4 regions of the Brucella sp. NBRC 12950 genome follow, and region 1 is predicted to be linked to each of the others. Evidence: predicted binding sites of a transcription regulator. Region 1 holds the regulator's gene; each other region holds the start of a gene.

Region 1 (7,721 bases):
TGGTTCTCGCAGCCGGTGTTGCAGCGCGTCTTACGGCCAATCCGTTTGAAGCCATGACCACCATTACGGTCAAGATCGTCAACCAGCTGACCGGCGACCTTGAATTCGACTCGCCGCAGACACTTGTTGCCTTTGCGCTGGGTATCACTCTTTTCGTCCTGACGCTGATCATGAATATCTTTGCGCTCTACATCGTTCGCAAGTACCGGGAGCAGTACGAATAATGACCGATTCAACTTTCAATGCTGCTGGGAATGCCGTGGCAACACCCCAGCGCCGCGATATCGGAATCAAGCGTCGCTACGCTGCTGAACGCCGCTTCCGCCTCTATGGCATCGTTGCCATTGCGATTGGTGTGTTCTTCCTTTGCGCGCTTCTGTTCTCGGTTTTCTCGAAGGGCTACACGGCGTTCGGACAGACGACGATCTATCTGCCGGTTAAGCTTGACGAGCAGGTTATTGATCCGGGCAACAAGCGCGCGACCGATCCGAATGTGCTGATTACCGCAAACTACCCGCTTCTGGTCCGCAACGCGCTGGCTGAGAAACTCGGTGTGGCATCGACAGATCGCGCGCAATTGCGTGAGGTTGGCCGTTTCTTCTCTGACGGTGTTCGCGTTCAGCTTCGCCAGATGGTGATGGATAATCCATCGCTTATCGGGACTACGCAGACGGTTCCGGTTCTTGCTGCTGCTGATATCGACTCTGCTTATAAGGGCCAGATCGATCTGTCGGTTGCCGAGGCAAACCGTAAGGTTTCTGACCGCCAGGTCGCCTGGATGAAGACGCTGACTGGTGAAGGCATGATGAGCGAGGCTTTCAACTGGGGTCTGTTCACCAATGGTGCGTCCAGCCGTCCTGAAACCTCTGGTCTGGGTGTCGCGCTGGTCGGTTCCTTCTACATGATGCTGATTGTGCTGGTTCTTGCACTGCCTATCGGTGTCGCTGCTTCGATCTATCTTGAGGAATTTGCGAAGAAGAACCGCCTTACCGATCTGATCGAAGTCAACATCAACAATCTGGCTGCTGTGCCATCGATTGTGTTCGGTCTGCTTGGTCTTGCAGTCTTCATCAACTTCTTCAACCTGCCGCGTTCAGCCTCCATTGTTGGTGGTCTGGTGCTGACATTGATGACGTTGCCAACCATCATCATCGCAACACGTTCGGCACTTCGCGCTGTACCACCATCGATCCGTGCGGCGGCTCTGGGGCTAGGTGCATCTAAGACGCAGATGGTTTTCCATCATGTGCTGCCGCTCGCGGCACCTGGTATTCTGACCGGAACGATTATCGGTCTGGCTCAGGCTCTGGGTGAAACTGCTCCGCTGCTGCTGATCGGTATGGTGGCCTTCGTTGCCAATATGCCGACAACCCCGATGGATCCTGCAACGGCTCTGCCTGTGCAGATCTTCATGTGGGCCAATGAAGCCGAGCGTGCCTTTGTAGAACGGACATCAGGCGCTATTATCGTCCTGCTCCTGTTCCTGGCAGTAATGAACATTGCAGCAATTATTCTGCGCCGCCGCTTTGAGCGCCGCTGGTAAACGGGAGAGAAATGATGAATCTCATGACTGAACGATCTCTCGAAAAAGCCGTAGGAGAAAAGATGAACACCAACGCCCCCTCCGTTAAGATGCGCGGTGACAAGGTCTGCGTGTTTTATGGCGAGAAGCAGGCTCTGTTCGAAGTCGATCTGGAAGTTCCGGAAAAGATGGTCACAGCGCTGATCGGTCCTTCGGGTTGCGGCAAGTCTACCTTCCTGCGTTCGCTTAACCGCATGAACGACACCATCGAAGGTTGCCGCATCGCGGGCAAGATCACGCTCGACAACGAAGACATCTACGATCCGAAGATCGACGTTGTTGAATTGCGCGCTCGCGTTGGCATGGTGTTCCAGAAGCCAAATCCATTTCCGAAGTCGATCTTTGAAAACGTCGCCTATGGCCCACGTATTCACGGCCTTGCCCGCAACAAGACCGATCTCGAAGAAATCGTTGTCACCAGCTTGCAGAAGGCCAGCCTCTTTGAAGAGGTCAAGGATCGTCTGCATGATGCCGGCACCGGTCTTTCCGGTGGTCAGCAGCAGCGTCTGTGCATCGCGCGCGCTATTGCCGTCAGTCCCGAAGTGATCCTGATGGATGAGCCTTGCTCGGCACTCGATCCGATCGCGACCGCCAAGGTTGAAGAGCTGATCGACGAACTGCGCCAGAACTACACCATCGTCATCGTTACACACTCCATGCAGCAGGCCGCACGCGTTTCGCAGCGTACTGCCATGTTCCATCTGGGCAATCTGGTGGAAGTGGGTGATACGGACGTGATGTTCACGGCACCGACCGAAAAGCGCACGCAGGACTACATCACCGGTCGCTTTGGCTAATTAATTGGAACGGGAGCGGCGGCTGGTTTGATAACAAAGCTGTTTGGCTTCCCCGCAATTTACATTGAGGTCTATTATGGCGTCTCAGCATACTGTTAGCGCTTACGACGAAGAACTGCAGTTCCTCACGCATAAGATCGCCGAGATGGGCGGTCATGCAGAGCGCATGGTCGAGCAGTCCGTTGCAGCGATTGTCAATGCCGACAATGCACTTGCCCAGCGTGTTATCTCCGACGATCTCATCCTCGATGCAAGTGAGCGCGAGATTGATGATAAGGCCGTAATGATTATCGCCAAGCGCCAGCCAATGGCTGTCGATCTGCGTGAAATCATCGGCTCGATCCGTATCTCTGCCGATCTGGAGCGCGTTGGCGATCTTGGCAAAAATATTGCTAAGCGCGTTGCTGCGGTTTCGGAATCGCGCCAGCCGGTCAAGCTCTATCGCGGCCTTGAAACCTTGGCTGAGCTGGCACTCACCCAACTCAAAGACGTGCTCGATGCCTATGCAACGCGCTCGGTACAGCAGATCAACGTCGTTCGCGACCGCGATGACGAAATTGACTCGATGTACACTTCGCTGTTCCGCGAGTTGTTGACCTACATGATGGAAGATCCGCGCAACATTTCCGCCTGCACGCATCTTCTGTTTTGCGCAAAGAACATCGAGCGCATTGGCGATCACGCAACCAACATTGCTGAGACGGTCTATTACATCGTGACCGGTCTGCAAATGCCTGCGGAGCGCCCAAAAGAAGACCTGAGCCACGGTATCGTCGTGGACGAGGCGCGTAAATCCTAAGAACATCTGGCACCGCATTCGTGCGGTCCAGATGCCTGCATGAATATGAAAAACGCGACGGCACGCGGTCGATCGGGGGCTTGTATCTTCCGCTGCCTCAAGCGCATCCCAAAAAGTGCGAAGCGATTTTGGGAAGTATATGCGATAAAAACAAGTGCTTAGAGCATGATCCAATTTAGTCGGATCACAGGCGCTCTAAATTTTGGATAGGAAATACTGGATGTCACAGGCACCCAAGATTGCTGTGGTTGAAGACGAAGAAGCCCTGAGTGTACTCCTGCGTTATAACCTCGAAGCCGAGGGGTATCAGGTTGACGCGATGCTGCGCGGCGATGAAGCCGAAATCGCACTTCGTGAAAATGTGCCGGATCTTCTTATTCTGGACTGGATGCTCCCTGGTGTTTCCGGGATCGAGCTGTGCCGCCGTCTGCGCCAGTGGCCGGAAACAGAGCGCCTGCCGATCATCATGTTGACCGCACGCGGTGAAGAAAGCGAACGCGTTCGTGGCCTGAGCGTGGGTGCCGATGATTATGTCGTCAAACCTTTTTCGACACCGGAATTGCTGGCTCGCGTCAAAGCCATGCTCCGTCGCGCCAATCCGAGTGTCCTGTCGCATGTGCTGAAAGTCGGCGATCTTGTTCTCGACCGCCAGCAGCATCGCGTCTATCGCAAGGAAAAGGAAGTCCGTCTCGGACCGACAGAATTCCGCCTGCTCGAATATTTCATGATGTCGCCGGGCCGTGTCTTCTCGCGCAGCCAGTTGCTTGATGGCGTCTGGGGGCCAGACATTTATGTCGATGATAGAACAGTCGACGTGCATGTCGGACGTCTTCGCAAGGCAATTAATGTTGGTCGCGCGCTTGATCCTATCCGCACGGTACGCGGTGCTGGATACTCATTCGGATAACCAAATCTCGATTTGCAGAACCCTATACAAGCGGCTCGTTGCTGAAAATGCGACGGGCCGTTTTGCATATTCGGCAAGAACGTTACGACTCAGTTCCAACCTTCCGATTCGGAATTCAATATCCACAACGTGCCAAAACGGCCAGTATCACACGATGTTACAATGATCGTGACAAAGTTGAAGAGCCGGCGAAATCGAGGTCAAAAGCAGCATCGAAAAAGCTTAAAAAGACGCTTGCGTAAAATCTTGAAACATCGGCGAAATAAGGCAGTGATGTGGCCTGTATTTCAGCAAATTGAATCGCGTTAAATCAATAACTTATAAGATTTGCTAAATCACGTTAAGGATTTGTTAATAAATTTAAGGGGTTTGTGGGGAAAATTAAGCTCTGGATTCGGGTTCAATCTGCCTCTGTTTTGGAGGTGTCATGACTTTTGGAATTTGACCATTCGCCTTTTTTTGGCCTAAAAATTCTAAAACCTTGAATGCAATGAGTGACAGCAGAACGTTTATTTTATGATTTTCGTTCTATTTGGCTGGAGCGCCGGGCATCTTAGAAGGATGTGCAAAGGCTGCTCTGTTAGTTCAAATCTGCTGCATAGTTTTATGCGGTGGCACCACAGCCAGGTTTCAAACGCCTTTTGCGGGGCGGAGGCCAGGTTGGATCAGTTAAGGGTCCTAACTATGAGACTGAGCCGTTGACGCGCGCTTCGAAATGGAAATTGCCCGTTATTCTAGGGCTGCTGGTTGCGCCATTTTTGGTGACGGGTTGCACGACGACCAGTGGTACGACCAAAACCAAAACCGAAAAGACGGCGGCGGCTAGCCACGTCAAGACAGTCAATGGCGTCAAGACTTTCACATACACCGCCAAAGACCGCGAATGCCTCGAACGTGCGATGTTCTTCGAATCCAACCGTTCAAGCCCCGATGGTCTGATGGCCGTTGGTACGGTTGTGATGAACCGTCTCGCTTCGGGTAGCTATCCGGATACGATCTGCGGCGTTGTTGGTCAGAAGAACCAGTTTGCGCCCGGCGTTCTGACACGCAAGATGAATTCAAAGGCTATGCCTGACGTTCAGGCAACAGCCGATGCTGTTCTTAAGGGCAAGCGTCATCCATCGCTGAAGAACTCGATGTTCTTCCACACGGCTGGCTTGAAGTTCCCTTACCGCAACATGCATTACGTGCTGGTTGCTGGCGGAAACTCCTTCTACGAAAAGCGTGGTCGCGATGGCGAACTGGAAAATCCGGTTCCACAGACCCCGTACAATCTGGCCTATGCTTCTACTCCACAGGCACCATCCATGCCTGAAGGTCCGTTCTACAACGTAACCGATCAGCAGGATGCGACTGTTCCGCAGGCACAGCCAACAGTGCAGGTTGCATTGGCTGAAGCAGCGAAGACGACAGAAACCCAGCAGAATGGCGGCGTCGGCCCACAGGCTCGTGGTGATCGTTTGGCTGCTCTGCCTGTCAAACCAGCGGAAAAGCCGGTTATGACACAGGTGGCAAGCTATCAGCCGACATTCGATGAAACGGCTCCGGCTGCGGAAAATGTATCTCTCGGCTATACCGCCGATAAGAAGCATGTCGATGCAATCGGCGCGATGCTTCTGTCGCAGGAACGACCGGAATTACCACTTTAAAAGCTGACTTAAGCACAAAAAAGCGCCCGAAAGGGCGCTTTTTTATTATTTTGCCTGCACTGGTACGGGTCGATAAACAGGCTGATAGATAACCATGGGCATATCATAGAAATCAGGTTTGTTCTGCCAGGCACGACGATCCGCACGGCGGTCAAGATCAAGCTGCAACAGGCAGTTGGAAAACGCATCGGATTTTTGTTTGAAACCATAGCTGCGGCAGGTCTGTTCGTCTGCTGCGCGGCGCTGTTCGGGTGTCATAGTTTGACAGCCTGCAACCAAGCCCGCCAGACCAAGGATAATAAGCACGCTTTTCTTCATAGCCGTTGCTCTCATTGAGTAAAAGTTTCTATCGACCGCGATCTAAATATAGCGCAGTGGCGAGAAAAAGCGTGGTGAAATTAAGTCATCTTGCCCAGCGCATCCTGAAAAGTGCGGCGCAGTTTTCAGACACGATGTGCGCCAAAAAGAGATTGGGGCGCTTATCTGGTGCAATCAGATTGAAAAGCGCTCTAAACTGCCGCTGATTCTTTCAAACACGAGGCTTGCAGCCATATGGCACATGACAATAACGCTCCCGTCATCGATCCGGTAAAACTCGAACGTCTGGCCGAAGTCGCTGTGCGCGTCGGGCTGCAATTGCGCGAAGGTCAGGACCTTGTCATCACCGCACCTGTCGTTGCGCTGCCGCTGGTGCGTTTGATCGCGAAACACGCCTATAAGGCTGGTGCAGGCGTCGTAACGCCATTCTTCTCCGATGATGCAATTGCGCTGGCGCGTTATGAAAATGCATCGGATGAGAGCTTTGATCGTGCGGCTGGCTGGCTTTATGAAGGCATGGCCAAGGCCTATGCCAATGGCGCAGCACGTCTCGCCATCGCCGCTGATAATCCGATGCTGTTGTCCTCGCAGGATGCGTCAAAGGTTTCGCGCGCCAATCGCGCCAACTCCAAGGCCTATCAGCCAGCGCTCGAAAAAATCGCAGGTTTCGACATCAACTGGAATATCGTTTCCTACCCGAACCCGGAATGGGCGAAGCTGATGTTCCCAGATGACGCAGAAGACGTTGCGACCCGCAAGCTGGCCGATGCTATATTTGCTGCTTCCCGCGTTGATGTGGACGATCCGGTCGGTGCATGGGCCGCGCACAATGCAGCATTGCGCACCCGCACGCGTTTCCTCAACGGCAAAGCCTACAGCGCGCTGCATTTTAAGGGACCGGGCACAGACCTGACGGTCGGTCTTGCCGATGGCCATGAATGGCATGGCGGCGCATCGACGGCCAAGAACGGCATAACCTGCAACCCGAATATCCCGACCGAGGAAGTATTCACCACACCACATGCGCTGCGCGTCGAGGGGCATGTATCGAGTACCAAGCCGCTGTCGCATCAGGGCACACTGATCGACAATATTTCCGTGCGCTTTGAAGGTGGACGCATTGTCGAAGCCAAGGCAAGCCGTGGCGAAGAAGTACTCAACAAGGTACTGGATACGGACGAAGGCGCACGTCGTCTGGGTGAAGTGGCGCTGGTTCCGCACTCCTCGCCAATTTCGCAGAGCGGGCTTCTGTTCTATAATACGCTGTTTGATGAAAATGCTGCGAGCCACATCGCGCTCGGCCAGTGCTATTCGAAATGCTTTATCGATGGTGCAAAGCTTACACCTGAACAGATTGCAGCACAGGGTGGTAATTCAAGCCTCATTCACATTGACTGGATGATCGGTTCCGACAAGATTGATGTCGATGGGGTTAATGCAGATGGCAGCAGAGAGCCTGTCATGCGTGGCGGCGAATGGGCCAACTGATAAAAATAAGGCCGGGAAATTTCCCGGCCTTATTCGTATTCTCAGAACACCAAAATCAGTTCTTTTCCTGAACGTGGGCTTCTAGGAACCACAGCGACTTGTCGAGGCTGCGCGAGGCGGCGGTGAAAATATCCGCCGTGGTGTCGTCACCTGCTTCATCTGCATCTTTGATCGACTGGCG
Region 2 (7,721 bases), on a different contig from region 1:
CGCACGCCCCGGTGGGCTCGCCGATAACCTTGGGCAACCAAGCTGGGAAACCCTCGTCTGCGCCTGTTCGCTGGGACTTGGCATCCTTATTGTGACGGCTATTCCGGTCGCCGGTCTTGCAGGTTTTATCAAAGCACTGCTCTTCAGCATTGTATTGATCTTCGGCTTTGCAAAGCTCTGCACTGCAAAAATTGGCGGGCAAACAGGTGATACACTGGGTGCCGCTCAACAGATTGGCGTTGCTGCAGTGCTGCTTGGCCTTGTCAGCGCACTTTGAGGAAACCACATTCATTTCATGAACACGGCAACAATCGAATCGCCATGTATTCTGGTATGCGTAATCGACAGTCGGACAGGATTCTGTCTTGGCTGCGCCCGCACACTCGATGAAATTGCCGAGTGGTCCTCCATGGGCCAAGACGAACGGCGAGCAATCATGGCGCTTTTACCGACGCGACATGAAAGACTGGAAAAGAAGGAAGGCTGATGGGGCGTTTGTTCTGGATTGTGATTGCAGCCATTGCAGTCGTTATTTTGCTACTGATGGCCAATAATGACAGCGGCACAACGCTTGGCATTGCCAATGACGCCTTCGGTCAAGCCGCCTATATGGGCATATGGGGCGTTGTGCTTGCAGCTGGTCTGCTCGGCTCCGGTATCAAACTTACCGATTTCGTGCGCAACATGGCTGTTTGGGCTGTCATTATTCTCGGTCTCGTTGCAGCCTATCAATATCGCTATGAGCTTCAGGATGTTGGAAGTCGCATAACTGCTGGCCTTATTCCAGGCAGCCCGATTTCTGGTCGTGCATCTGATGGATCACTGACAGTCACACTGGCAAAATCGGCTAACGGACATTTTGAAGTCAATGGCCGCGTCAACGATGCCCGCGTGCATTTCCTTGTCGATACGGGAGCATCATCAGTGGTGCTTTCCAAGGAAGATGCCGAGCGAGCAGGTATCGACACATCGTCCCTTGCCTATAATGTGCCGATCAATACGGCTAACGGCAGAGCGACTGCAGCCAGCATCACAATCGCGACCCTACAGATCGGCGACATTCAGCGGCACAATATTCGTGCGATGGTGACACAGGAAGGTTTAATGACCGGCAGCCTGCTCGGCATGAACTTCCTTCAGACCCTTGGTGGTTTCAGCGTTCGCGGCGACCAGCTGATTATGATGGATTAGAGCGCGTTTCGATCTGAATGAATCAAATCAGCGCTCTAATCAGGCTGCTTCGTTGCACGCTTCGATGACGGACGCATAAGCCTGACGCAACACATCGCTGTTTGCACCGGGCTTGGTCGCATCGGTCGATAATATTTGGCGCCAACGACGTGCACCGGGTTGCCCCATGAACAGGCCAACCATATGGCGACCGATATGCGAAAGTCTGCCTCCATCGGCAATATGCCGGTCGACATATTCGCACATGGCTTCAATAACATCGGCGATGTCTTTCGGCTTTTCGGCGCTACCATAGATGAGCTGGTCAACGTCAGCCAGAAGCGCCGGATTATGATAAGCGGCACGCCCCAACATGACGCCATCTACATGGTTGAGATGCAAAGCAGCCTCTTCCAGCGTGCCTATACCGCCATTGATGCCCACAAACGGCGTGTTGAGGCGCTGCTTGAGGCGATAAACACGGTCATAATCAAGTGGCGGAATATCGCGGTTTTCTTTCGGTGACAGGCCTTTCAGCCATGCTTTGCGGGCATGAACCCAAAGCGCATCTGCGCCCGCTTGAAGCACCTGATCTGCAACGGCATCAAGTGCAGCTTCTGGATCCTGGTCATCAACGCCAATCCGGCACTTCACCGTGACCGGCACAGAAACAACCTCTTTCATCGCCGCAACGCAACGCGCAACGACATCAGGTGTCTGCATCAGGCACGCGCCGAACGTTCCCGATTGAACGCGATCAGATGGACATCCGACGTTCAGATTGATTTCGTCATAACCGAAACCTTCGCCGATGCGTGCCGCTTCCTGCAATTTTACGGGATCAGAGCCACCGAGCTGCAAAGCAATAGGATGCTCGGTATTGTCAAACCCCATGAGACGGTCGCGCGGGCCGTGGATCGCGGCGTCAGCCACAACCATTTCCGTATAAAGCAGCGCATGTTTGGAAAACAGGCGATGAAAATAGCGACAATGCCTGTCAGACCAGTCGAGCATTGGCGCGACCGAAAACCGATAATCCGGATAGTTGCGATTTTTATCTGTTATTTCAGTCATTTAAACAACAATCCTGAGAAAGCGATTCACGCCGCTATTCGTTCTCGTCTTTTAGAGGTGGTGTCAGGTGGCGCAAAAAGCCACAAAGATGGCAAATGATCAAGTTTTGTCGCCAGATCCAGCACTCTCAATATAGGTGGCGCATCCGATTTTTCATACTCACGCCATGACAAACGCGATTCATCCGTTGAATACTGTGACTTTGCTCGCATTTCCGCATTATGATCTCTGGCGAACAAACCCACCCGATTCTTGGCCCACAATTGGCATGAAATTCCGAGGACCTTATTTTGACCGATCTGTCCCCCTTCGATAAGCCGTTCGACGCCTTTCTGTTTGATATGGACGGCACTGTGCTTAGCTCTATTGCTGCAACCGAGCGCGTCTGGGGCCAATGGGCCATCCGTCATGGCATTGATCCGGTAACATTTGTTCCAACAATTCATGGCGTGCGTGCGGTCGATACTGTCCGTCGGCTCGGCTTGCCGCATCTTGATCCAGATACGGAAGCTAAAATCCTGCTTGATGCGGAAATGGCAGATCTTGATGGCATCGTCGCGATTGAAGGCGTGCTAGACTTCCTGAACTCACTACCCGAAGACCGCTGGGCAATCGTAACCTCTGCGCCAATCGAGCTGGCTCGCCGTCGCCTTCAGGCTGCTGGCCTTCCAATGCCAAAAACAATCGTCTCCGCGGAAGATGTTCAGCGCGGAAAGCCAAGCCCTGAATGCTTCCAGCTGGGCGCAAAGCGGCTTGGCTTCGATCCGCACAATTGTCTTGTGTTTGAAGATGCGCCTGCGGGCATTGTTGCCGGCGAAACTGCTGGCGCACGCGTCGTTGTTGTGACTGCCACACATCCGCATTCACCAGAAACATCGCATAAGAGCATCAACAGCTATAAAGAGTTGAAGCTGTCAGTAGATGCTGAAACAGGAATACTTTCGCTGGCAGACGCCACTATTTGATATGATGAGAATGACGCTTTAAGAGCGACCTTTGTGCGCCCAACAGGGCGCACGGCTCTCTAGAGCATTTCCTGTTTTGATTGAGCTATTGGAAATGCTCTACCCATTTGTATTTAAGCGCATCTTGTTCCGAAAGCCGCTTCGAACTTTTCGAAATGCGCTCTAGATCACGCGCCGTCCTTCACGCCAAACAGTACGGATGATCGGCACATGCTCGGCAATCTGCACACGCACCAGATCGCCACGCTTACCAATAGCAATTTCGCCTCGGTCCTGAAGACCAACGGCCTTCGCGGGGTTGCTTGAAACGAATTTGATTGCTTGTGGGAGCGTGATTGCATCCATCACGTCAGCCATGAAAAACGCCGATTGCATCATGCTTGCCGGAATATAATCCGAAGAAATGATGTCGAGATGACCCGCTTCGGCCAGTTCTCGCGCCGAAACATTGCCGGAATGCGAACCGCCACGCACCACGTTTGGCGCGCCCATCAGAACAGACATCCCGGATTCTTTCGATGCCTTTGCGGCCAGATGCGTGGTCGGAAACTCGGCCACGCGAATGCCCTGCTCCGTTGCTTCTGCAACATGATCCACTGTTGCATCGTCATGGCTGGCAAGGACAATGCCACGTTCCGTGCAGGCATTGGCAATTGCTTTGCGCGTCGATGCCGAATATTGCTGCGATTGCCCCATGCGCTTTTCGCAATAGCGAATGAACTCTTCTTCCGAGACCTTGAGCTTGCTCATATAGTAAGATTTGTAGGTCTCGATATCCGTGAACTGGCGTTGTCCGGGTGCATGATCCATCAGCGACACAAGCTTGACCAGTGGGTGAACGCCAAAGCGCTCGAATGCGCTCAAACAATCAGGCGCTGAAACCTCGCAGCGCAAATGCAGAAAATGATCCGCACGCAAGCGCCCCGCTTCCCGACCTTCAGCAATTGCCGAAGATAGCTTGCGCATATCATCGATACCCGTCTGCGCTTCCTGATCAAAGCCGATCCGTAATGCATCGAACACGGTCGTAATACCGGAAGCCGCAATCTGCGCATCGTGGGCCTGAACTGCTGCAATCGGATTCCAACGCACCTTCGGGCGCGGTGCATAATGGCCTTCCAAATGGTCAGTGTGCAATTCTACCAGACCGGGTGTCAGATAATCGCCTTCCATATCTTCGCCAGATACGGACGAACCAGACGTGATGTCGACAATAATGCCATCAACGATTTTAACGGTGCCGCTGATAACTTCATCAGGCAACACGACATTTGCATTTTTAAGAACTGTTTCCGTCGTCATTCCTCAAGGCCTCCCCACGGCCCGCGAAGACCGTTTCGACACCTTATTACCACCCGTCAGCGGATGCAGCGAATGAATCTCGAACGGTGCACCTTTTTCTGGTTCAACGAACAAAGCCAGATTGGCTACCTCGACCTGATCCTCTAGCACGGGTGCAAAAAAATCGTCGAGCGTGCGCTCCACCTGTGAGCGCTGCTTCTCCTCCACCGGACCGGTGAGCGTCATGTGAAAGCGGAACTCGTCGAACACATAAGGATAGCCCCAACGGTCAAGATTCTGCCGCTGCGCTTCGCTCAGACGCTCTGGACGGCGTTTGGCGATTTCCGCGTCACGCAAAGGCGCACGAAAACGATCAAATGACACTACGATATCATTGGCGAGCTGATTGAGCTCTGCAACCGGTTCTTCAGGCACCAGCGCAAAGAACGGGCCAATGCCCTGCAGTTTCAAGCGCGGGATCACAAACGGTGCGCTTGATGACGCAAAATACATCAGCGCCGAAAGCAGATCGCTCTCCTGATATGCTTCATCCAGCCGGAAAGGCGCTTTCAGCGTCCCATGAAAACCATAACGACGCGGCTCTTCTGTCAATGCTGCGACATCTTCTGCGGCAAGAGTGCGAATCGCCGGAACCTTTACCGCCTCACCGCTAAACGCGCTGCGCCCAAGCCAGTTTGCAGCCACTTTAAGAAGCGCATCGCCCGACGGCGGCGTGAAATAAATCGCGTAACGCATAGTGATTCCTCTTTTGGCGCGATGCTTACACGCGGAATGTGGCAAGTCGATAAAGGGTAGATGACATCGGGATTTTACATCACGGCAAATTGGTATAGGCCTACGTCCGGTTAAAAATGAGGAGATGACTATGGGTGGTTTTGCGTCGATCGGTGAGTGCATGATCGAGCTTTCAGGCAATGATGGCGATCAATGGCGCATGGGATATGCCGGCGACACGCTGAATACGGCCTGGTACATGCGCGCTCTGACCGAGCAATCATACCCCGTGGACTATGTCAGTGCCTTCGGAGAGGACGATTTCTCGCAGAAGCAACGGGCATTCCTTGCTTCCAATGGCATTGGCATTGCGCAAAGCCCGGTCATTCAGGGTGTACACCCTGGACTTTATGCGATCACGCTCAATGGTGCGGAGCGCTCATTTACCTATTGGCGTAGCGATGCCGCTGCAAAGCGCCTTGCAAGCGACCGTCAGGCGCTGAAGGCCAGCCTTGCCGGGCGCGATATGATTTATTTCTCCGGCATTTCGGTAGCAATTGTGTTTCCAGAACATCGGGAAACGCTTTTTGAAACCCTGCGCGAATGCCGCGCGGAAGGCGCGCTTATTGCTTTTGACCCCAATTTCCGCCACCAGCTTTGGCCGGATGGGGAAGAAGCGAAAAAGATCATCAGCGAAGCAATGAAGATCGCGGATATTGCCCTGCCGACCTTCCCCGACGAACAGGCACTATTTGGCGACGAAACCGCTCAAGCCTGCGCTGATCGGTTGATCGGATTGGGTGTGAAGGAAATCGTGGTCAAAGACGGCACCGAACCTGCGCTCATCATTGCCGATGGCAGACAAACGCTTGTTCCTTCTGTGAAAGCCAATGCCGTTGATACGACAGGCGCTGGCGACAGCTTTAACGGCGGTTATCTTGCTGCACGCCTCGAAGGCCTGTCACCTGTCGATGCTGCCCACAAAGCCCACGCAGTTGCGGCTCGGGTCGTTGAAATCCGCGGCGCGCTTGCTCCCATGGAAACAGCGCGCGCCGCTTATTCAGCGTGATTTAATCCCGCGAAAAAGTGAAATGGCTTGTCTGGGCGTAAACTTCGCCCGGACGGAGAATTGCCTGCGGCACGTATGGATATTCGAGAGAACCGGGCCAGACCTGCGGCTCAAGGCAAAAACCTGCATGTTTGCCGTAAGGCTTTCCGGTCAGACCAATGCAATCATTCGCCATCGTATTGCCCGCGTAGAACTGAACGCCAGGTTCTGTCGTCTCGATATCAAGCCTAATCCCTGAGCGAGCTCCTTTAACGGAAGCGCATGGCCGCAACGGGCCGCGCGCAGCCGTCATGCAGAAATTGCTGTCGTACTCGACCTGTTTGCCGTCCTCTTCGAAACGGATAGGGCGGAAATCCCGGAAATCATAAGCCGTTCCTTTGACCGGCAAAACACGCCCATCAGGAATCAGTGCCTCATCGACCGGCATATAGGCATCAGCCTCAATCTTGAGATGGTGATCTAGAATATCGCCTTCGCCGCCGTCGTCGAGGTTGAAATAGCTATGGTGCAAGAGATTGCAGACTGTTGGCTTATCGGTCACTGCTTCCAAACGCACAATCAATGTGCCTTTTGCGTTGAGCATATAAGTGCAGCTCACGTTGAGATTACCCGGAAAACCCATCTCGCCATCGGCCGCAAGCGTCGCAAGTGTCACGAAATCAGCACCTGAGCCGGTGATTTTCCAGACACGATTTCCGAGACCTTTGCTGCCACCATGCAGATTGTGGATTCCCTGAAAATTCGGCTCTACCTCATAGACCTTTCCGTCGAGCACAAAGCGCGCATTGCGGATGCGGTTGGAAAAACGGCCGGCAATCGAGCCTAAATGGGGCGAATGCGCCGGGTAGTCCGCAAAGTCACGATAACCTATGACCAAAGGGGCATCATGCCCTTGCATGCGGAGATCCTGTATGGATGCGCCCCATGTAATGATTTTTGCTTCAAGTGGACCGTTTGCGATCGTAAGCCGATGAACCGCCTGCCCGTCCGGTGCATATCCGAAAATTTCCGATGTCACTTTGTTCGCCCGTTTTGATGCATTTATGAGAGCCGCATCAAGCCGTATCATTTGAGCCTGCGCAAGAGGCATTCGCAGCAACACTGCCCCTTAGAATGCATTTTGATCTGAATGCATCAAATCAGCGCTTATACCAAAGCGGCTCAAGATGCTTGCGCTATCCACGCCTTGAAAAAATTCAATCGCCACTCGGGCTTAACCATCTCTATTTGAAGAATAATCTTATCGATACCCGCTTCGCCCCGATCAAATTACGACCCAATTTTATTCGGGGAATACAGAAACAAATAAATATTATTCCGTCATACGATAGTTTAAACTAACCATATCAATAATACTTACTTTATCTTCATTATATAAATTAGGATTTTTAGCAATGAAGGAAAATTTCCAAAAAGTTATACCCTAT
Region 3 (7,721 bases), on a different contig from region 1:
GCAGTTCTCTGGCGATATTGACGTTCTGCACCGATCATCGTGCCAAAGATGAACGCGGCGGTGAAGCTCACTGCCGTGTCGAGGAATGGATAAAAATCAAAGGTATTCAAAAACTGCATGGTCAAAAATCCGATTTATGCCAGTGCGTTAGCAAATCAGATTAATGCAAATATGACGATAATGTCAGCCTGCTCAGTTGCCAACAAATTCAAATTTATCGACATCGACTAGTCCGCGATCCGTGATCTTCAGATGTGGAATAACCGGCAACGCAACAAAGGCCAGTTGCAGAAACGGTTCTTCCAATACCGAACCAAGCTCTTCAGCTGCATGGCGAAGTGCACGTAGTTGCTCTCGGACGGCTTCGTAAGGCTCAACACTCATCAGTCCGGCAATAGGCAGAGGCATTTCCGCAAGCACTTTGCCATCGCGTATAACGACAAATCCGCCTTCGATTTCGCCCAAGCGGTTGGCCGCAGCGGCAATGTCCTCGTCTGAAACACCGACCACACAGATATTGTGGCTGTCGTGGCTGACCGTCGACGCGATGGCTCCGGCTTTCAGGCCAAAACCATGCACGAATCCGGTGGCGATATTGCCATTCTTGCCATGTCGCTCGACAACTGCGATTTTGACCACATCGCGCTCAAGATCAGGTTCCACGCCCTGCGGACCAACTTTAAGATCAAACTCGAGGCTTTCCGTGATGATCTTTCCCGGAACAATACCAATTGCACGGGTTTTGCCGCTGTTGGATTGTGATCTGAAGCTTGATGCACTGACGATAGGCGCTTTCACGCTGTTGCGCCCGACTTCCGCAACTGATCCACGCGTTGAGAACAGTTCTTCCGAAACCACCCTGCCCGCAGACAGAACGATTTCAGCATTGCACCCTTCAAGACTGTCGACGATCACGAGATCGGCGCGTTGCCCCGGCGCAACAAGTCCGCGATCAAACAGCCCGAAAGCGCGCGCTGCCGAAACACTTGCCGCGCGATAAATCGCCAGCGGCTCTACGCCTCCAGCGATAGCCGTTCGGATGAGATAATCAAGATGGCCCTGATCAGCGATATCGAGAGGATTGCGGTCATCCGTGCAAAGCGCCAGAAACTGCGAGTGCCTTTCAGTGATGATTGGCATCAAAGCATGCAGGTCTTTGGAAACCGAGCCTTCACGCACCAGCACATGCATACCCTTGCGCATCTTTTCCAGCGCTTCTTCGGCACTGGTCGCTTCATGCTCGGTGCGAATACCGGCAGCAATATAGCCATTCAAATCTAGCCCACGCAGAAGCGGCGCATGACCATCAATATGACGTCCCTGAAAAGCCTTGAGCTTTGCCATGCATTCAGGGTCTTTTGAAAGCACACCGGGGAAATTCATGAACTCAGCAAGGCCTATGACCTTCGGATGATCGGCAAAAGGCAGAAGATCATCGATCAGCAGTTCTGCACCGGATGTTTCCATATGCGTCGCAGGTACACAGCTTGAAAGCTGCACCCGAATATCCATGATCGTTTCCAGCGAGCTATCGAGGAAATATTGCAGGCCTTCTACGCCGAGAACATTGGCAATCTCATGTGGGTCGCAAATGACCGTTGTGACGCCCTGTGGCAGCACACAACGATCAAATTCATGCGGTGTCACATTGGACGATTCAATATGGAGATGCGTATCGATAAAACCCGGCACAACAATGCGACCGGAAATATCAATTTCCTGCTTGCCTTGATACCTACCGAACGTTCCCACAATACGATCACCGCTGATCGCAACGTCGCTTTCAACCAGTTCGCCGGTTACAAGATCGAAGAAGCGGCCACCTTTCAACACGATATCGGCGAGCTCACGACCGGCACCCTGATCGATCATCTGTTCAAGCATTGGCACACTCCATTCAAATCATTTTCGGAATCAATTTCCCGAAAATAACATAAGGAAGCTGTTTCAACGCTGATATTCAATCATACGGCTGCGGTTGAGTACCAATTCAACGCTATTGCCGCCAAGCAAATGGACGCAAATGCGCTTGTTCCATGGACCATCCCGCAACGTGAACAAAGCTCTACCATTACCGAGATCTTCAAGCGGCATAACCTGACGCGTAGGTCCGATACCCATTATGATATGGCCATTAGCGATGGTGAAAGATGCACCGTAGAGCGGAGCGCTCCAGTGACCGTCAAATTCTTTACTGACTGGTCTCGCCTGAACTGGAAGCAAGTCTCGCTTCACATGGCCGATTTCGCCTTGAAGTACCTCACCGTTCCAGCGCAATTTGAGTGGCGAGGATGGCGATAACGAAGAGGCCCAGCCCTCTCCTATATCGTAGAGCCGATCTTCAGCACCGAGATAATTGGCAACGCCGCCGCGCATCTCAAGCCAGATTGGACCTGAATCAGCGACGTATAACCCATCAGGGATAGCTGTCGCCATTTCAGGGAGCGAAAGCCCGTTGAGTTCAGCCATGCAGTCGCGGGCAATTTTATATGTATCTGCATCATCGCGATTACAGACAACAATCATGCCTGTTTTGTCTGCGGGGTCGAGGAGGAAATAACTTTTATAGCCGGGATGTGATCCTCCATGGCCGACGAAGCGCTTGCCATTTATTTCGTTCCACCGCAGGCCAAGGCTATAGCCTGTCGGACGACCGTCGCTCAAAAAGTGCTCAGCTGAAAGCGTCGAAAGCAACCCACTAAATGCACCTTCACCCTTAAGGAGCGCTTGCGCCCAGTTGGTGAGAGCCATTCCACTACCCGCTAGGTTGCCCGACGCCGAGAGATGCAAACCTGCTGAACTTTCCTGCCATTTATCTCCGTCATTCCAAAAGCCGGGGACCAGCTCTTTGACCGGGTCGGCCCAGACATCTGGCACTTCAAGGGAAGTGTTCAGCACCGCATTGATTTCAGATCTCACAAAGTCGTTGAAACTTAGTCCTTTGCGCTCCAGTGCCGCTTCAACCAGCCTATATCCCGTATTCGAATAAGAGATTTCACTGCCAGCATTAAAGTTCAGCCGCGTCATCGACGACAGAAAGTCGATAAGGCCGTCCGCGTCCGTATGCGTGTAGACCGACAAGCCTAATAAAGTCAGACTTTCGCGTACATCGGGTAGACCTGATGTCATATCAAGTGCGCGTCCGACGGAAACATCTGCCAGTGGGCTTTGCAGTTCTGGAAGGTGATCGCCAAGCCTGTCATTCAGACTGATTACATCAGCCTGACGCAACACCATGGCGCAAAAGATATGCTTGGTGATGGATGCATATCGGACGACCGTATTGGCCGTAAAAGGCATTCCGGAAGGCAGGCATTCCAAACCACCTGCATAGGCGAACTTGACGCCATGGGCGTCAAATCCGATGATAACACCGCCGGGTTCATTCCTGCTCCAAGTTCTGGAAAAAACTTTTGCAGACAAAGACGCTGCATTCCAGTCAGCATGAATGGGCATGGAAACTCCGTCAGGCGGTTCATGAAACCGTTAGCGGCTCCATGTATGCGAATGTTATCATGTTCGTTTGCGTAGATTGCCTGAAGATTAAGTGAAAACTCCGGCAGCATCGTAAAACCGACAGCAGATAATTCGGATTCTTTCTCCCGCGCAAGCCCCTGAGAATATTGAATTTTATGGGTTACTTTTAATAGTGCCTTAAATGCATTATCGCTTATGTAATTGGAGGCGCTATGAATGGCGGTTTTGTGAGGCGACTAACGACATATCTCTACTGACTTCTTTTCGTCAGAGATCGCTTGGTTAGATATCCACATCTTCTCCCCAATATTTATCGATTCTGTTTCGTTTTTTTTCCTTTTAACGATTAAAATTTTCGAATTTATTCCATTATTGCGAGTGAGAAGTTGATCCCGAGCACAATTGCGGTCATAAAAGTGTAATAACCATAATGCAGGTTCCGGCACCTTGAGCGGTAAATTCGCTCTTGATGTTTACGTAACCTCATTTCCGAGGAGGAAATATGCTTACCCGTCTGATCACGACTTCAGCGCTCACCGGCGCTCTTGCTCTCACCATTGGTTCACAGGCTTTCGCTCAGACGGAGCTAAGCTGGTGGCACGGTATGACTGGCGCCAACAACGAAATGATCATTGAGCTTACAAAAGAGTTCAATGAAAGCCAGAGCGATTATAAGATCGTTCCTGTTTACAAGGGCAGCTACCCTGAAACGTTGAACGCAGGCATTGCTGCATTCCGTTCCAAGCAACCGCCAGCAATCATTCAGGTTTTCGACGCTGGTAGCGGTGTCATGATGGCTGCCGAAGGCGCTATGGTTCCTGCTGCAGAAGTGCTCGAAAAGGGTGGATTCAAGTTCGACAAGTCGCAGTACTTGCCAGGAATTGTTGCTTATTATTCAAAGCCAGACGGCACTATGCTGTCTTTCCCATACAACTCGTCTTCGCCGATCCTCTATTATAATAAGGACGCTTTCAAAAAAGCAGGTCTTGACGAAAACAACCCGCCAAAGACCTGGCCGGAAGTTTTTGAAGCAGCTAAGAAGATCAAGTCGAGCGGAGCATCTGCTTGCGGCTTCACCTCGACATGGCTCACATGGATTCAGACTGAGAATTTTGCTGCATGGAACAACGTTTCCTACGGTACCAATGAAAACGGCCTCGGCGGTACCAACGTCGAACTCAAGATCAACGAGCCACTTTTTGTTGAGCACTTCCAGGCAATCGCCGATCTCGCCAAGGATGGCACCTTCCGTTATGGCGGTCGTACATCTGAAGCCAAGCAGCTTTTCACCTCCGGAGAATGCGCAATCCTGACGGAATCATCAGGTGGCCTTGGTGACGTTATTAAGTCTGGCCTTAACTACGGTATCGGTCAGCTTCCTTATTATGAAGGCCATGGCCCACAGAACACAATTCCGGGCGGCGCCAGTCTCTGGGTGTTTGCTGGTCTCAGTGATGACCAATACAAAGGCATTGCGCAGTTCTTCAACTTCCTTTCGCAGACCAAAATTCAGCAGAAGCTACATGAAAAGTCCGGCTACCTGCCTGTGACCATGGCTGCCTATGAAGCAACCAAGAACTCGGACTTCTATGAAAAGAACCCGGGTCGCGAAACGCCAATCCTTCAGATGATGGGCAAGGCACCAACGGAAAACTCCAAGGGTGTGCGTCTCGTTAACCTGCCACAAGTTCGTGATATTCTGAATGAAGAATTCGAAGCGATGCTCGGCGGCAAGCAGGATGCAAAGACTGCTCTCGATAACGCTGTAAAACGCGCGAACGAAGCGATTGCTGCAGCTCAATAATCTGATGAACTAAAGCGTGCCGCCTGCCCCAAGGGTTTGGCGGCACTGCTATCCGCAAGGAAACTCCCCGTGCAGAAAGTCACGTTTCCAAATAAAATCTTACCCTACGTCCTGCTGGCACCGCAGATCATATTGACTGTGATCTTCTTCTTCTGGCCAGCAAGTCAGGCGATTTATCAGTCCTTCATGCGTGAAGACGCATTCGGGCTCAAATCTACATTCGTTGGGTTAGCCAATTTTACCAATGTGCTAGCCGACTCGAATTATCTTCATTCCGTTCAGGTTACGATTGTCTTCAATCTTCTGACCGCTTTTGTTGCCATGGGCGCAGCCTTGTTGCTTGCAACCGCTGCCGACCGTGTCATTCGCGGCAAGACATTCTATCGTACCCTTCTGATCTGGCCTTATGCGGTAGCGCCCGCCGTTGCAGGTATGCTGTGGTTGTTTATGTTCAATCCAGCGATGGGCACGCTCGCCTATCTGCTTCGCAGCAGTGGTTTTGCATGGGACCCGTTGCTCAATGGTAATCAGGCAATGGCTATGATCGTGGGTGCTGCAGCCTGGAAACAGATTTCCTACAATTTCCTGTTCTTTGTCGCAGGACTTCAGGCAATTCCGAAATCGCTTATTGAAGCAGCGGCCATTGATGGCGCGCGCGGCGCGCGGCGTTTCTGGTCGATCGTATTCCCGCTTCTGGCGCCAACCACATTCTTCCTGCTGGTGGTCAATACGGTCTACGCGTTCTTCGATACGTTCGGCATTATCCATGCTGTAACCGGCGGCGGCCCTGCCAAAGCCACTGAAACCCTGGTCTACAAGGTTTATAACGACGGCTTCGTCAATCTTAACCTCGGCTCCTCCTCGGCGCAGTCGGTTATTCTGATGATTATCGTGATCGCCCTGACCGCATTCCAGTTCCGCTTCATTGAGAAGCGCGTGCATTATTCGTGAGTGAGGCGACCATGATTGAAAAACGCCCAGTCTCAAATCTGTTAGGCCATCTGATCCTTATTATCGGGATCATCGTGGTTGCCTTTCCGATCTATTATACCTTTGTCGCTTCGACACTTACCTCAGGCGATATTATTCGCCCGCCAATCCAGCTTCTGCCCGGTGGGCATATGATAGAGAACTATGGCGACGCTATTTTCGGTGGCGTTGAGCGTGTGGTTGGCGTGAGCCTCGAACGGCTTCTATGGAACTCGTTCGTTGTTGCGATGTTGATCGCAGTCGGCAAGATTATCATTTCTTTCATGTCGGCTTTCGCGATTGTGTTCTTTCGCTTTCCGTTCCGCATGTTCTTCTTCTGGATGATCTTCGTCACGCTCATGCTACCGGTCGAAGTACGCATCCTGCCGACTTATAAGGTCATCGTCGATCTTGGCATGATCGATACCTATGCAGGCCTCACGCTACCTCTTATGGCATCGGCCACAGCGACGTTCCTCTTCCGTCAGTTCTTCCTCACCATTCCGGGTGAGCTGGTAGAAGCTGCACGAATCGACAATGCAGGACCGTTCCGCTTCATGCGCGATATCCTGTTGCCACTGTCAAAGACGAATATCGCCGCCCTCTTCGTCATTCTCTTCATTTATGGCTGGACCCAGTATCTTTGGCCGCTGCTCGTTACCAACGATGCGAAAATGAACACCATCATCATCGGCTTGCGTCGTATGGTGGATTTCGCTGATGCTTCCACACCGTGGAACTACGTCATGGTAACGGCCATTCTGGCTATCATACCGCCGATCCTCGTTGTTGTGCTAATGCAGCGCTGGTTCGTCAAAGGTCTCGTGGAAACGGAAAAATAATGAGCAAGATCATTCTTGATAATGTCCGCAAGAGCTATGCCGGCGGTATTGAAGTAATCAAAGGCGTTTCGCTGGAAATCAAGGACGGTGAATTCGTCGTTCTCGTCGGTCCATCTGGCTGCGGCAAGTCTACACTTCTGCGCATGATTGCAGGCCTTGAAGGCATCACTGCGGGCACAATTTCTATTGGTGATCGCGTTGTGAACGATGTGGAACCGGCAGAACGTGACATCGCAATGGTATTTCAGAACTATGCGCTCTACCCGCATATGTCGGTTCGCGATAACCTCGCCTATGGCTTGAAGAACCGTAAAACGCCAAAGGACGAAATCGAGCGCCGCATCGCCAAGGCTGCGAAAGCACTTGAAATCGAGCAGTTCCTTGATCGCAAGCCCCGTCAGCTTTCTGGTGGTCAGCGTCAGCGCGTTGCTATGGGTCGCGCTATCGTGCGCGAACCGGCTGCATTCCTTTTTGATGAGCCACTGTCGAACCTAGACGCAAAACTGCGCGTGCAGTTGCGCGTTGAAATCAAGCGTCTCCAGCGGTCGCTTGGAACAACCAGCGTGTATGTAACTCACGACCAGATGGAAGCCATGACCATGGCAGACCGTCTAGTGGTGCTGAACGCA
Region 4 (7,721 bases), on a different contig from region 1:
GTAGCCCCGTCGAGACGCAACACCAGAGGGCCACCGTCACCTTTGAATTCAGCCTCACTGGCTGATTTCTGCTCAAGCGCACCACTGAAGCTGCATACCCAGGTGCCGTTTGCCTGATCGGCAACATCAAGGCTCACGGTGAGCTTGCCGGATTGGTCCTTCTCGACATTAATGACGCCCCAGGCATTGCTCCATTTGCCTTCAAGCGAAGTGTTGTCGACAACCGACACCCAGTTCAGGAACTCCGCGCGCATCTCTGTACGGTCATGCAAGCCGGTCAGTCTGTTGTCCAGATTGGACAGATTGCTTTCAAATGCTTCAGACCGGGTCTTGATAAAGGCGGCCTGATCGTTGCGAAGCGCTGTCTTCAAGGCCGGGCTGGATCTTTCAAGCAGTGCAGAATAGGCCAGCGACATCGCGCGATCCGCTTCGGCAATATCCGGCTTGGAGCAAATTGCTTTTTCCGTTGCGCTCGAAGCTTTACCACAGTCGAACCCGGCCTGAGCCAGTGCCGGAACCTGCAAGGGTGCGTAAATTCCCAAAGCGGCGCTTAAGATAAAGGCGTATTTCGTAAGACGCATTTTTTCACTCTCAGTATTCTAGCGGTTCGACTTGTGTCGACCTGTCTTTAATCGGGAGTAGATTTGTCGCAAACATTATCAGTTACTTATTTCATTAAGCGACGTTGAGATGGAATGCTAGAGACATCAGGCATCTCAAAAAGTGCGCGTGCATGTTTGCCACAAATTGACGTCATATCAATTTGCAAGTCGATCGATTTGATTGAGGTTGTTGAAATGACTGGTACGCCCAAGGGGAATCGAACCCCTGTTTGCGCCGTGAGAGGGCGCCGTCCTAACCGCTAGACGATGGGCGCGGAGCAAAAGCTACTGCCGATATAAGCCTGAAAAGGCCCGAGTGCAATCAAGAGCACAATAATATGCTAAAATTGAAAAAGGCGGCATCGCTGCCGCCCTCAATCTCATCGATTACTCGACATTGCCGAGTTTAATACGGCCAACGATGCGAGATTCGCGATAGTCGTAAACGATAATTTCCGTGCCGCCATCCGGCAGCAATGTTTCCAGCGAAAGCTGCTGACCAGAAAGGCTCTGCGACAACAAGCGTGTGCCCGGTGCAAGTTCGATCTGCGATTCGATCAACTTGACTGGTTCCGGCTGAGGGGGTGCAATTGCAGCCTGTCCTGGAATGTCGGAACGGGCAGCTTCGGTCTCTGTTGCGTCCGGAGCACGATTGATCTTGTAGACAACTGCGACAAGCACAGCCATAAGACCAATCAACATAACACCGATGGAAACCGCAAGCAGACGGATCATCTTGCGACGGACTTTCTCCATCGCTGGATCAAGCGGGGGTTCCGGCTGTTGCTCTTCCGGATAATAGCCCTGCTGATAGTCCTGATATCCGGAATCCTGCTGATTCTGATATCGGGGATAGTGTGGATCCTGCATTAAATGACTCCGGTTCATGCACCCGCGTGGGCGCGTGATAACGAAGGGAAGAGACAATTGAAAGAACTAATTGCCGACCTCGATGCTGCAGGCAAAAGATTAGACCAGTGGCTGGCCGCAGCATTGGGGCCGGAACTCTCCCGCAGTCGCGTCCAGTCCCTGATTGCTGATGGCCATGTGACCATCGATGATGTCCCTGCCAGCGGCGCAAAGCAAAAGCTGCGCGAAGGTATGAAGATTACCGTCGTGCTGCCAGAGCCTGAACCTGCCGACCCGCAAGGCGAAAACATCCCGCTGGATATTCTCTATGAGGACGATGATCTCATCGTCATCAACAAGCCCGCAGGCCTGGTTGTCCATCCGGGCAACGGCAACTGGACGGGAACGCTCGTCAATGCCCTCATATATCATTGTGGCGATAGCTTGTCCGGCATCGGAGGAATCCGTCGTCCGGGCATCGTTCACCGGCTCGACAAGGATACCAGTGGCGTCATGGTCGTTGCCAAGAACGACCATTCCCATCGGCATTTAAGCGAGCAGTTTGCAGATCATGGCCGTACCGGCGATCTGGAACGCGCCTACCTCGCGCTTGTCTGGGGCATGACCGAGCGTCCGCAGGGCTATATCGACGCCCATCTTGGCCGCTCGCATCGCGACCGCACCAAACAGGCAGTCGTCAACGAAGAACGTGAAGATGCCCGCCATGCCATCACACACTATTCGACGATTGAAAAATTCGCCCCGCGCGAAGATGCGACAGCCTTGGCCTCGCTCGTCGAATGCCGCCTTGAGACCGGACGCACCCACCAGATCCGCGTCCACATGGCTCATATCGGCCATCCTCTCGTCGGCGACATGGATTATGGCAGCGCATACAAGACCAAGGCAAACAAGCTGCCTGAGCCACTGAAAAACGCGGTGCAGGGTTTCCATCGTCAGGCGCTACATGCCTTTTTGCTGGCATTCACCCATCCGACAACGGAAGAAATCATGCGTTTTGAAGCGGATGTACCCGAAGATATGGAGCAGCTTCTGGAAAATTTCCGCCAGCACTCTATATAATACTGATAAATCTAGCAGTTTCACACTGCATGAAACGACCTGTAAAAATTGCATTTTCAGGGCGGAAACACGGTATCTTGAAAGGTTGCAGCCCATTTGGTGCAGCCCTTTAAGCTTGGGCAACTGTTCACATTCTAGTGACACATTGTTTCATGAGGTTAAGGATCGTGTTTTCGCCAAAATCATACCTATATATGTAAGCTCACGATGGAAGTGCAGGAGGCAGCCAGCGTGACAGGTTCGCCAAAAGGGAGCCTGAAATTATAAAGGAGGGTGCTCTATGGCCCAGGTTAATCTCCCAAGCATCACATCCGGTGACGGTGGCCTAACCCGTTATCTGGAAGAAATTCGCCGCTTTCCAATGCTTCAGCCGCAGGAAGAATACATGCTGGCGAAGCGCTATCACGAGCACACTGATCCGAAAGCCGCACACAAGCTGGTGACCAGCCATCTTCGCCTCGTCGCGAAGATTGCAATGGGCTATCGCGGTTATGGCTTGCCAATTGGCGAAGTCATCTCCGAAGGCAATGTCGGTCTCATGCAGGCAGTCAAGCGCTTCGAGCCGGAACGCGGCTTCCGCCTGGCCACATATGCGATGTGGTGGATCAAGGCTTCGATCCAGGAATATATCCTGCGTTCGTGGAGCCTTGTGAAGATGGGTACGACTGCCAACCAGAAGCGCCTGTTTTTCAATCTGCGCAAGATGAAGAGCAAGATTCAGGCGCTGGACGATGGCGATCTCAACCCCGATCAGGTCAAGCAGATTGCGACCAAGCTGAAGGTTAGCGAAGACGAAGTGGTGTCCATGAACCGCCGTCTGTCGGGTGACGCTTCGCTCAATGCGCCACTGCGCGCAAGCGAAGGTGAATCGGGCGAATGGCAGGATTGGCTCGTTGACGATAGCAGCAGCCAGGAACAGGTTCTGATCGAGCAGGACGAACTGGAAAGCCGCCGCTCGCTGCTTGAACAGGCCATGGACACGCTCAACGAACGTGAACGTCGCATCTTTGAAGCCCGCCGCCTTTCGGAAGACCCAATGACGCTGGAAGATCTTTCCGGCGAGTTTGGCATCAGCCGTGAACGCGTGCGCCAGATCGAAGTGCGTGCCTTTGAAAAAGTACAGGCTGCCGTCAAGGCTGCAGCTTTCAAACAGCAGAAGGCGTTGAACCATGTCGAGGAAGCTCACGCCTGAAACTGATAATTTTCAGACCCTTCTACTGCCGCAAAGTGGGAAACCGTTTTGCGGCAGTTTGCTTTTGAAATGTATCAAGAAAAACAAAGTCTGATTTTCATACAGGATCGGGTTTCGAACCGCCTAAGCATCATTCAATGCAACCTGTCATCCAACCGATAAAAAACCGTCAAATAACTGTAATGGAATGGCTTTAGGCAACGTGACGTGTTTCACCGAAGCCTGAAGGTCTCCCAATGAAAAAGCTCCTGCTTGCTGCAACGCTCGCTCTTACTGCTGCCACTGCTGTATCTGCGTCTGAATATGTCTCTTATCTGGACTATCCTCAGAAAGAGCAGGACGGAAAAGAATTCTTCACTGCCATTGAAATCCCACAGGGCAGCTTCACCAAATACGAAATCAATGACAAGACCGGCCACATCATTGTGGATCGCTATCAGTCGATGCCAGTCGTCTATCCGGCCAACTACGGCTCGATCACCAGCACGCTGGCAGGCGACGGCGATCCGCTCGACGCGCTCGTCTACACCCGCGAACCAATTGTTCCAGGCGCAATCATCAAGGTTCGCCCAATCGGCGTTCTCAAGATGATCGATGGCGGCGAGACCGACGATAAGATCGTCGCTGTCCCTACCTCGAAGATCGACCCGACCTATGACAACATCAAGGAAATTGCCGATTTGCCAAAGATCGAGCAGCAGCGCCTTGAAGCTTTCTTCCGCGTCTACAAGCAGCTGCCTGAAGGCCGCAAGTCTGTTGAACTCGGCGGCTTCGATACTGCTGAAACCGCAGCAAACGAAGTAGCCAAAGCGATCAAGGCTTTCTCTGAAAAGAAATAATCAAGCGTATATCGCTAAAACGAAAAGGCCGCTCAAAGCGGCCTTTTTTTAATTTCGTCTCGTTTAGCTTGCGCCCAGGACGTCGTTGAAGACTTTCTCGCCCGGAACACCTTTTTCAAGGCTGATCAGTGCGCGACGGCCATTGCGATAGGAAATCGGAATATCGATCCACTGCAAACGACGCATCAGCGAAAGATTGGTATCCTGTGCAGTCTTTGCGTCATTAAGCCAGATAATGAAGAAATTATCCGCAATCTTGGAAGGAACTGCAATCAGCGGATTGCCAGCTGCCTGTTCCGTATCTTTGAACGTTATACGCTGCACATTATCGACGACACCGCCGGCAAAATTATCCGGAACGGTAAAGACCATTTCGATCAGATGGCTCGCTGGAATCGACTGATCCGTATTTTTGCGGACCGTCATTTTCAGCTCAACCTTGCTGTCAGGCATGGTGACGCTGGCGCGAATAGCTGGGGCTGCGGGTTCACCCTCACTCGGGCTTTCCTGAATCTCCGACCAGACGACATTGCCACGTTCAACAGAACCCGATTCCGTGCCTCCACGCTCTTCATAAAGCAGCGCCTGCTGGCCAACGGCCACGGCCTGCTGAGGCTGCTGCTGATTCTGGGTATTGGTTTGTTCGGCACCAGGCGTTGAAGCCGCGGTCGACTTGCCTTCACCCAAACCGTTCTGACCGCCCGATGGACCGTCATCGACTTCGCTGCCATCCGGCATCAGACGCTGCGTCATCTTCTGTTCTTCAGGCGTTGACGGCTGCTGACCGGTTTGTGTCTCGCCCGTCTGCGGCTGTTCGGAGCCTGCAGTCTGTCCCGCCGGAGGCGTTTGCCCGTCAGGCTGTTGCGCTGTACCGCTATCCCCGCTTGCCGGTGCGTCGCTGCGACCAAGGCTTGATGCCAATTCCTGAAGCTTGTCCTTGTTTGCCCAAACACCATAGCCTGCGCCACCAAGAGCGAGTACAGCAATAAGACCGATGATTAGCCCCTTGTAGGAACGCTTTTCCTTCGGGCTGCTGCGTTCGGTATATTCACCGCGACGTGCAAAGGCCTTCTCGTCTGCGCGATTCTGGTCGCGTTCCACTCCCCAGTCATCGCGACGACCGGGCTGAACCTGCGATGCTTCATCTTCTTTGTCATGGTCATCATCCGAGTAGCGGGGCTCGGTTGCGATCTGCGGTTCGCGATCTGCATAAGAAGATGTGTTTGCCGCACGCGTTGATTCGTGCAGAAAATCTTCCAACGGATCGGTCTGGGGTTCTTCAAAAGCCGGTTGGGAAGCTGGAGGCGCATAAAAGGCTTCAACTTCTTCAATAGCGTCTTCGAGGATTTTGCGCTGGCGAACAGCGACAACTTGCGAGGCATTCGCCGTCACAAGCTTCTGTTCAATCGTCGCGCGTGCCTTTGCATAGACACGCTGCCGCAGTTCAGGCGATTTGTCTGCCTGCGCATCGATTGTCTTTTTCAGAACCGCTACAAAATCCGCCATGCCGTTTTACCCAGTTTCCGCGAGTTCGAAATGCAGTAAATGTCTCAATAATCACAATAATCGATGGAAAGCAAAGGTTGCGGCAACGATTAAGTGAACGCTTTCAAAATGATCGCGAAAAAACCTTAAAAAAATACCCGGTCCGCCATGATGACAAACCGGGTGTTTTATTTTTGCAGAACCGAAGTTCAGATCAATCAATCCTGAAATGGATCGGTAACGAGGATCGTGTCTTCGCGTTCAGGGCTCGTCGAAAGCATTGCAACCGGCGCGCCGATCAGCTCTTCGATGTGGCGGACATATTTGACAGCCTGCGCTGGAAGATCGTTCCACGAACGTGCACCAGCTGTCGTTTCCGACCAGCCCGGCAGCGTTTCATAGATCGGCTTCACGCGAGCCTGCGCACCCATCGAGGATGGCAGATAGTCGATGCGCTTGCCATCAAGCTCATAGGCCACGCAGATCTTGATTTCTTCAAGACCGTCGAGAACATCAAGCTTGGTCAGTGCAATACCGGTGATGCCCGAAGTGCGAACCGTCTGACGAACGATAACGGCATCGAACCAGCCGCAACGACGCTTACGACCCGTCACCACGCCAAATTCATGGCCCTTGGTGCCGAGGAATTCGCCGATTTCATCGTTGAGTTCGGTCGGGAACGGACCTTCACCAACGCGGGTGGTGTAAGCCTTGGTAATGCCGAGAACATAACCGATTGCTGTCGGACCAAGACCCGAACCGGCAGCTGCCTGACCGGCAACAGTGTTGGACGAGGTAACGAACGGATAGGTGCCGTGGTCGTTATCAAGAAGGGCGCCCTGTGCACCTTCGAAAAGGATGCGAGCGCCAGCCTTGCGGCGTTCGTCGAGAACGCGCCAGACCTGATCGATATAAGGGAGAATCTTGTCGGCAACCGAGGTCAGCTCTTCAAGAATGGTCGCAACCGCGATTTCCTCAAGGCCCATGCCGCGACGCAGCAGGTTGTGGTGAGCAAGCAGACGCTCAACCTTTGGCTCTAAGGTGTCTGGTTCGGTCAGATCGATGACGCGGATCGCGCGACGGCCAACCTTGTCTTCATATGCAGGGCCGATACCGCGCTTAGTGGTGCCGATCTTGAGGCCTTCGGTAGCGCCTTCACGCATCGCATCCAGTTCGCGATGAACGGACAGAATAAGCGGTGCGTTTTCTGCAATGCGCAGAACTTCAGGAGTGATTTCGATGCCCTGGCCGCGCAGCTTTTCGACTTCCATGACGAAATGATGCGGGTCAACCACAACACCATTGCCGATCACGCTCAGTTTGCCGCGTACAAGGCCGGATGGCAGAAGCGAAAGCTTGTAGCTGACGCCATCGATGACAAGCGTATGACCCGCGTTATGACCGCCCTGATAGCGCACGATCACATCGGCGCGCTCGGACAACCAGTCCACGATCTTTCCCTTGCCTTCGTCGCCCCATTGCGACCCGACGACAACTACATTCGCCATTGAGAAAACTCCTCGGTACGGCATCTCAGCCGTAAATATAGCCCAAGGATCGCAAGCAAACCCCGTCAATGAAACGCGGGGTGCTGATCCCTCGTCTCTATACAGACTCAATCCCGCTTGCGCGACTCTTTCATGCAGAAAATGCGAATATTTTCACGAAAAC

Evidence for each region. Region 1 encodes PhoB, which activates phosphate uptake and scavenging genes when phosphate is short. Its sites were predicted from a motif close to TGTCATNNANCTGTCAT; they were not measured.
Region 2: a site for PhoB is predicted at 5,296-5,312, ahead of QSJ70_RS10135 (DUF1045 domain-containing protein). Genes of this name have one in related genera too.
Region 3: a site for PhoB is predicted at 3,884-3,900, ahead of ugpB (sn-glycerol-3-phosphate ABC transporter substrate-binding protein UgpB). Genes of this name have one in related genera too.
Region 4: a site for PhoB is predicted at 3,894-3,910, ahead of QSJ70_RS19890 (inorganic diphosphatase). Genes of this name have one in related genera too.

The regions. Positions count from the first base shown of each region.
Region 1 is NZ_BSQC01000004.1:169,517-177,237, reverse strand. It holds gene pstC (phosphate ABC transporter permease subunit PstC) at 1-224, shown strand, start outside; gene pstA (phosphate ABC transporter permease PstA) at 224-1,543, shown strand; gene pstB (phosphate ABC transporter ATP-binding protein PstB) at 1,606-2,379, shown strand; gene phoU (phosphate signaling complex protein PhoU) at 2,456-3,178, shown strand; gene phoB (phosphate regulon transcriptional regulator PhoB) at 3,399-4,085, shown strand; gene QSJ70_RS08190 (cell wall hydrolase) at 4,784-5,734, shown strand; gene QSJ70_RS08185 (hypothetical protein) at 5,780-6,052, opposite strand; gene QSJ70_RS08180 (aminopeptidase) at 6,287-7,540, shown strand; gene dps (DNA starvation/stationary phase protection protein Dps) at 7,596-7,721, opposite strand, start outside.
Region 2 is NZ_BSQC01000005.1:126,357-134,077, forward strand. It holds gene QSJ70_RS10105 (adenosylcobinamide-GDP ribazoletransferase) at 1-277, shown strand, start outside; gene QSJ70_RS10110 (DUF1289 domain-containing protein) at 296-487, shown strand; gene QSJ70_RS10115 (TIGR02281 family clan AA aspartic protease) at 487-1,191, shown strand; gene dusA (tRNA dihydrouridine(20/20a) synthase DusA) at 1,231-2,244, opposite strand; gene QSJ70_RS10125 (HAD family hydrolase) at 2,535-3,209, shown strand; gene QSJ70_RS10130 (alpha-D-ribose 1-methylphosphonate 5-triphosphate diphosphatase) at 3,372-4,511, opposite strand; gene QSJ70_RS10135 (DUF1045 domain-containing protein) at 4,515-5,246, opposite strand; gene QSJ70_RS10140 (sugar kinase) at 5,377-6,294, shown strand; gene QSJ70_RS10145 (aldose epimerase family protein) at 6,296-7,312, opposite strand; gene QSJ70_RS10150 (glycoside hydrolase family 108 protein) at 7,689-7,721, shown strand, end outside.
Region 3 is NZ_BSQC01000002.1:434,545-442,265, reverse strand. It holds gene QSJ70_RS04970 (MgtC/SapB family protein) at 1-119, opposite strand, end outside; gene ade (adenine deaminase) at 193-1,884, opposite strand; gene QSJ70_RS04960 (serine hydrolase domain-containing protein) at 1,948-3,456, opposite strand; gene ugpB (sn-glycerol-3-phosphate ABC transporter substrate-binding protein UgpB) at 3,980-5,281, shown strand; gene ugpA (sn-glycerol-3-phosphate ABC transporter permease UgpA) at 5,351-6,232, shown strand; gene ugpE (sn-glycerol-3-phosphate ABC transporter permease UgpE) at 6,244-7,092, shown strand; gene QSJ70_RS04940 (sn-glycerol-3-phosphate import ATP-binding protein UgpC) at 7,092-7,721, shown strand, end outside.
Region 4 is NZ_BSQC01000012.1:175,118-182,838, reverse strand. It holds gene QSJ70_RS19915 (lysozyme inhibitor LprI family protein) at 1-581, opposite strand, end outside; tRNA gene QSJ70_RS19910 (tRNA-Glu) at 803-877, opposite strand; gene QSJ70_RS19905 (hypothetical protein) at 990-1,472, opposite strand; gene QSJ70_RS19900 (RluA family pseudouridine synthase) at 1,476-2,534, shown strand; gene rpoH (RNA polymerase sigma factor RpoH) at 2,815-3,726, shown strand; gene QSJ70_RS19890 (inorganic diphosphatase) at 3,963-4,565, shown strand; gene QSJ70_RS19885 (transcriptional regulator) at 4,629-6,071, opposite strand; gene QSJ70_RS19880 (adenylosuccinate synthase) at 6,269-7,558, opposite strand.